One region of the Phyllobacterium sp. CCNWLW109 genome, then DNA from elsewhere that is predicted to be linked to it. Evidence: riboswitches for the same ligand, from Rfam matches in the RefSeq annotation. Region 1 holds a riboswitch; each other region holds the start of a gene.
What was found. A riboswitch is a leader RNA that binds a small molecule or an ion and turns the genes downstream of it on or off. The one in region 1 is predicted to bind thiamine pyrophosphate.

Region 1 (2,249 bases):
CAATCTGTATTGTGGGGGATCAAGATGGTTCGACACCGCCGGACGTCGTGCTTTCAATGGCTAAATTGATTCCGGGCGCGCGCTACGAAGTCATCAAGGATGCCGGGCATATTCCCTGCGTGGAACAACCCGAAATGCTCGTCGCGATCATTCGCGCCTTTATCGATGAGTTCAAACTTGAGGGCAATCCAATTTTGAGCAACTCAACCCTCAACTAGCTCAAGATGACTCGCCGCGAGTGAGGTGGATAAGCTGCATTCGATATAATGCGTGGTTCGACAAGCTCACCATGAGGGAAGTTTTGTGGGTCGCAGCGACAACTTGCTAGCCTTGCAAGAGTTGGCGCCCTGCAATCAATCGACCTCCCTCATCCTGAGCTTGTCGAAGGACGCACTTAGCTTGTGCAAATCAGACTTTCCAAAAATAATCTCGACAAACTTATCCAACAGCACCCGCTCTGCATTATTCTGTTCCTGTCCTTCCCGCGGGGAACAGCTTCCGGAGCCGTTCGAAGTTTGGGGAAGGATGGGCGCCTCCGATGGCGGGTTACGGACCCGCCATCCGGGGACGTTCTGTCCAAGGGTTCCCCTGCCGTTACTAGGAACGGCGCGTGCTGGACGAGCACTTTAAGGGGCGCAAGGCTAACGCATGGCGCGCCGCAAATGGCACTCCTTGGGTAGCCGAGGCCTCCCAAGCGGAACGGACAGAATGCAAAATCGCCGGACGGGCGGTCTTCGGATCGCTTAACCTACTACAAAGACGCGCTTCGATGACCGCCCGTCTTTCCCACCATCTCAATAGCCAGACGCAAAAGCGGGCGTGGCAAGGGGAAGGCATAACAAAAACAACCAGCTAGGCGATGGGCGCTTGCGTTGGCAGGACACAGTCACTAATCTTGCTTTGCTCTAACGGGGTGCCTGCATCAACAGGCTGAGAGACTGGAACCAATCCAGTCAACCCGCGGAACCTGATCCGGTTTGTACCGGCGGAGGGATTAGATGCGGCTTCACAAGCCGGCGCACCTATCCTTTTGAAGTTCAACTTTAGGAGGCGCCTATGCAGCCACTCGAATTTATGAAATTTGCCCTTGTTTCCAGCGCATTGGCATTTGGCCTTTCCAGCCCAGCAAATGCGGATGGCAAGCTGACAGTCTACACCTATGAAAGCTTTACCTCTGAATGGGGGCCAGGGCCAAAAGTCAAAGAAGCCTTTGAGAAGCAATGCACCTGTACTGTTGACTTTGTAGCAGTCGCCGATGGCGTTGCGCTGCTTAACCGTCTGAAGCTTGAAGGCGCATCGACAAAGGCGGATATTGTTCTCGGTCTGGATACGAACCTGACTTTTGAAGCTCAGCAAACCGGACTTTTTGCGCCGCATGGCATAGATACAACTGCTATCGACATTCCTGGTGGCTTCAAGGACAGCATTTTCGTTCCCTATGATTATGGCTACTTCGCTGTCATTTATGACACAGAGAAAGTCAAAGACGCACCGGTTAGTCTGAAGGATTTGGTTGATGGCGATCCGAAGCAGAAGATCGTTATTGAAGATCCTCGCACGTCTACACCGGGCCTTGGTCTCGTATTGTGGATGAAATCAGTTTACGGGGACAAGGCCAGTGAAGCCTGGGCCAAACTCAAGGATCGCGTTTTAACCGTCACGCCCGGCTGGTCAGAAGCCTATGGGCTTTTTACCAAAGGTGAAGCGCCCATGGTGCTTTCCTATACTACGTCGCCCGCTTATCATCTGATCGCGGACAAAACCGATCGGTACAAGGCAGCATCCTTCGATGAAGGACATTACCTGCAGGTCGAGGTTGCAGCGCAAACTGTAAACGGAGCCAAGAACCCGCTTGCTGCGCAGTTTTTGACATTTGTTACCGGCACGGCATTTCAGGATACTATTCCCGAAAACAATTGGATGTATCCTGCAGCTAAAACCTCAAATCCGCTCAATCCAGCCTTTGACACATTGGTAAAGCCAGCAAAGACACTGACTTTCACATCTGAAGAAGTGGCGAAAAATCGCAAAGCCTGGATCGACGAGTGGCTTGAAGCCATGAGCAAGTAGCATAGATGGCCGCCTCTTCGATGAAACCCTTGGCGGGAGGTCTCGCTCTCGCCTTTCTGGGCGTATTGGCGGGCGGCTCTCTCCTCAGTCTCGCCATTGAAGCTTTCCGTGGAAGCACGGAGGGCTTTGCTACTTTTGACAGCTACATTTGGCGGATTGCACGCTTCACAATCCTTCAA
Region 2 (2,249 bases), on a different contig from region 1:
GAATGAATAAAGTCCGCGCTTCTCCGGATTGCCGTTGTGGCAATTCTTCAAACGCTTGTCTGATTGTGGCCAGTTTTGGTACTGCAAGACGAGGCAAGCATGGGTAAGGAAAACGATTGCAAGTTCTCGTCCGTGATAACAATGTTGAACAAGCCCTACGGGTCTTGAAGAAAAAGATGCAGCGCGAAGGTCTATTTCGCGAAATGAAGGCCCGTCAGGCTTTCGAAAAGCCTTCTGAACGTCGTGTTCGCGAAAAAGCAGAAGCCGTTAGCCGCGCCCGCAAGGCCGCCCGCAAGCAGGCTCAACGCGAAGGCTTGTTGCCTGGACCAAAGAAAAAAGAACGTGTTGCACGCCCTGGCGCGCCAGCAGGTAACGACTATAATAATAATAATCGCTAATATCTGACGGGCTTTAACGCCCTTCATTGTGACGACAAACCCGCATGGCCAAATCGCTATAGCGGGTTTCGTTTTTTGTGGGACTACGCAGACATTCCGGGCAGTTTCAAAAAAGTGCCTTCTTGTGCGATGGGTCAATGTCTTTACTTATCGATTATCGCAGTTTTGGAGATATGATCCTATGGCACTCAGGCTCAATATTATAATCGCAAGCACGCGGCCCGGGCGTGGTGGTCCTGCTGTAGCAAAGTGGTTCAACGAATTCGCCAAGCAGGATGGCAAGTTCGACCCTGTGCTTATCGATTTGGCTGATTTCAAGTTGCCGGTCTATGACGAACCGAATCATCCCCGCATGAAAAAATACGAACATCCGCATACAAAGAAGTGGAGTGAGGCGATTGAGCCGGCCGACGCTTACATCTTTGTCATGCCTGAATATGACTACAACGCGCCACCTTCGCTCATCAATGCCTTGGTCTATTTATGGAATGAGTGGAACTACAAACCTGTAAGCTTTGTAAGTTATGGCGGTGTTTCCGGTGGATTGCGTGCTACCGAATCGGTCAAAGGGTTGATCTCGGCACTCCGTATGGTTTCGCTTGCAGAAAGCGTTCCCATTCCTTCGTACCAGCAGTTTATCAACGATGATGGCGTGTTCACGCCAAATGAACTGATAACTACCAGCGCCAGCACGGTTTTGACTGAACTTGCAAAATGGGCAGGTGCTCTGAAACCGCTTCGCGCTTCGTAATTTTATGAAGCGCTTGACAGCAATACGTCAGGCGGTTCACTTTAGGCCATTCACCAGGGGAGTCCCGACAAGGGGCTGAGATACTGCTTCAGGCATAGCCAAGCGCAGTGACCCGTTGAACCTGATCCAGTTCACACTGGCGTAGGGACGGTGCAAAGGTTATCGCGCATAGTGCATTCGCACTGAATCCATGATTGGATTCGCGAGGCTTCTTTCATCCTTCCGGCTCAGAACTGGGTTTCCTGCAATAACGCAAAGGAACCTGACGATGACTGCTGTAACAAAAATTACCGAGGCCCCGAAAGTTTCAACCGGGCCGCTTCCCGCCTCAATCAAGATTTATAAACCAGGGCAGATACATGCTGATATTCGCGTTCCCTTGCGCGAAATTGCGGTTCATCCCACCGCTGGTGAGCCAAACCTTGCGGTTTACGATTCATCCGGTCCCTACACTGACGCAACTGCAAGTATCGATATCAATAAAGGGATCGCACGTGTTCGTGAGGCATGGAAAATCGGTCAACAGGCCGATAGCTATTCCTATAAGGGGCGAATAATCCAGTCAGCTGACAATGGCTTCGCCACGGGCGAGCGGCTTACAAGAGAATTTCCTGTTCAATATCAGCCACGCCGCGCTTACGACGGAAAAGCGATTACGCAGCTTGCTTACGCCCGCGCGGGAATTATTACGCCTGAAATGGAATATGTCGCTATAAGGGAGAATCTCGGTCGGGAAGCCGCACGGAACCAAGTTCGGGATGGCGAGTCATTCGGTGCATCGTTACCGGATCATGTGACACCGGAATTCGTACGGGAGGAAATCGCCAGGGGGCGGGCCATCATACCTGCCAATATCAATCATCCTGAGCTTGAGCCTATGATCATAGGTCGGAATTTCCTCGTGAAGATCAATGCCAATATCGGTAATTCCGCCGTCACATCGTCGATGGAGGAGGAAGTCGAAAAGATGGTTTGGGCTATCCGCTGGGGTGGCGATACGGTGATGGACTTGTCGACCGGGCGCAACATCCACAATATTCGCGAGTGGATTATCCGTAATTCGCCGGTTCCCATCGGAACTGTCCCGCTATATCAGGCGC
Region 3 (2,249 bases), 680 kb from region 1:
ATTTTTACCATTGCTGAACATTCAGGCGCTCTTTACTGCCTGAATGCAGAATGGTGAAAATCTGAATGAATTTCATAAGCCGTCATTCACATGGCTGAATCAATGGTCTGCCCAGCGACTGGAGTGGGCCATGAAAAAAATAAGAAACTTTCTGAAAGACCGTAGTGGCGCGACAGCCGTCACATTAGCATTGTTGCTCGTACCTATGGTGGGAATGACCGGGCTTGCCGTGGATTATACCCGCGCAAGCGGCGATCGCTCACGATTGCAGGGCATTGCAGATTCCGCGGCATTGGCCGGAGCCTCCGTTTTTACGGGTGAAAACAAGGCTGCTGCCGAAGCAAGTGCACGCGCCTATCTGCGTGCTCATCTTGGCGCCGAGATGGATAAAATGCAGGTCGGCTTTGATACCAGCAACCAACGCGTGATTGTATCGCTCGCGGGCGAAACAAATACGCTTTTCATGAAGGTACTAGCCAAGGAAAAAGTAGCTATAGGTGTGCTTGCGGAAGCATTGGCACCATTGAAACCGTCAAGCGCTACTATAACGATTAATACGGTCACCGGGTGGTATTACAAACGGGTCTCCATCTATGTCACGCGGGGGGGCAAAGATGTCAGAGTGGGCACAATTACCTATACCGCAACAGACCATAGCGGAGCAGGGGGTAAAGGATCGGGCATCACTGACCCGGATACAGGAAAGCCGGTAACATTCGAGCTTGGCGAATATGATGAAGGCAGCCTTCGCATGGTTATGCAGGTCAAGACCGATGGCTGCGATATCGGTTACCGGAACACATCCACGAACAACAAAGTTGTTTGCAAAGCAGATACCGGTTCGAAATATAAAACCTATAATGCGACCTACAGCACCTTGGACTCCAGCACCTATACGAACCTGTTTGTCGACGGTGTTCGATTAACCGCCACCGCGACCAATCCTCTGGCTCTTTTGGATTGCGACCAGAAGGAGCATGATCACTGGTGGGAAGACGGGGGAAGTCCCGCGAGCGTGATCGAGCCGGACTTTCTTTACAAGATCAAGGCCGCATGCAAGGCCGTTGACGGGGAATATGTCCGACTGACTCGTTAAGCCGAACCACCCCGGCGCATTGACTTCCATGATGCGCCGTCTCATCATGATTTCATTCCGAGGGGGGCATCGTACGATGCTGAGATGGCGCTGAGCCAAGACCCTTGAACCTGATCCGGATCATGCCGGCGTAGGAACGGGAATTGAGCAATTATCGCGCTGGTTCGTCTTTCTTCGCACATATCCGGGTCTCCAGTTTTGAAAGTGGAGTCCGTGACGTGACAAAAGTAGATTACCGCCTCAATGCCATTGTCGATTTTGATGCTATTGGCCCTGACAAGGATTTGGGGGCGCTGGCTCTCGCTGCGGCGCGTGGCGGTGCGACGATCATCCAGTATCGTGACAAAAACTCCGCAACGCGTGACATGATTGATCGTGCACGGCAGATACACGCCGCGATCAAGGCGACAGGCGTTCCTTTGCTCGTCAATGACCGGATTGATGTTGCGCTTGCCGCTGGCGTTGAGGGTGTCCATGTGGGGCGCGAAGACATGGCGGTTGCCGATGTCCGACATCTGCTCGGGCCAAATGCGATTATCGGACTGACCGTCAAGAATGAGCCGGACGCGCAAGCAGCAATTGCTGGCGATATTGACTATGCCTGTATTGGCGGCCTGTTTGAAACACCCACCAAGGAAAATCTGCAACCGATCGGCTTTGACGGGTTCAAGCGCCTGGCTGCCATCATACGCAAGGCAAAACCGCATTTGCCCATAGGCGCTATCGCCGGTATTGGGCTGGAGCGCACGCCGCTTGCCATTGAAGCGGGTGCCGATGGAGTAGCGGTCATTTCTGCGATCTTCCGTCAGGACGATCCGCAAGGAGCGGCGCAAGCTTTGCGGTCGGCGGTGGATGAGGCATTGCAGGTAAGAGAGCCAGCATGACCGCAATAGCGCTGACTATTGCCGGGTCTGACAGCGGCGGCGGGGCAGGAATCCAGGCCGATTTGAAAACCTTCTCGGCGCTCGGTGTTTATGGAGCGAGCGTGCTCACCGCGATCACTGCGCAGAACACCCATGGTGTTACGGCCATTGAGAATCTTTCGCCCGATATCATCCGGGCTCAGATGGACGCGGTTCTTTCCGACCTTGAGGTGAATGCAATCAAGATTGGCATGGTCTCGACAGTATCAACCATAGAGACAATTGCGCAG

Region 2: another riboswitch for thiamine pyrophosphate. It lies ahead of thiC (phosphomethylpyrimidine synthase ThiC); the one in region 1 lies ahead of thiB (thiamine ABC transporter substrate binding subunit).
Region 3: another riboswitch for thiamine pyrophosphate. It lies ahead of thiE (thiamine phosphate synthase); the one in region 1 lies ahead of thiB (thiamine ABC transporter substrate binding subunit).

What each region holds. Positions count from the first base shown of each region.
Region 1 is NZ_JBBCBK010000003.1:720,069-722,317, reverse strand. Features, by position in the region: gene pcaD (3-oxoadipate enol-lactonase) at 1-218, shown strand, start outside; TPP riboswitch at 900-1,011, shown strand; gene thiB (thiamine ABC transporter substrate binding subunit) at 1,057-2,070, shown strand; gene thiP (thiamine/thiamine pyrophosphate ABC transporter permease) at 2,076-2,249, shown strand, end outside.
Region 2 is NZ_JBBCBK010000004.1:475,516-477,764, forward strand. Features, by position in the region: gene rpsU (30S ribosomal protein S21) at 117-398, shown strand; gene V9K92_RS17785 (NAD(P)H-dependent oxidoreductase) at 580-1,149, shown strand; TPP riboswitch at 1,195-1,315, shown strand; gene thiC (phosphomethylpyrimidine synthase ThiC) at 1,418-2,249, shown strand, end outside.
Region 3 is NZ_JBBCBK010000003.1:36,176-38,424, reverse strand. Features, by position in the region: gene V9K92_RS10805 (TadE/TadG family type IV pilus assembly protein) at 131-1,096, shown strand; TPP riboswitch at 1,147-1,250, shown strand; gene thiE (thiamine phosphate synthase) at 1,315-1,980, shown strand; gene thiD (bifunctional hydroxymethylpyrimidine kinase/phosphomethylpyrimidine kinase) at 1,977-2,249, shown strand, end outside.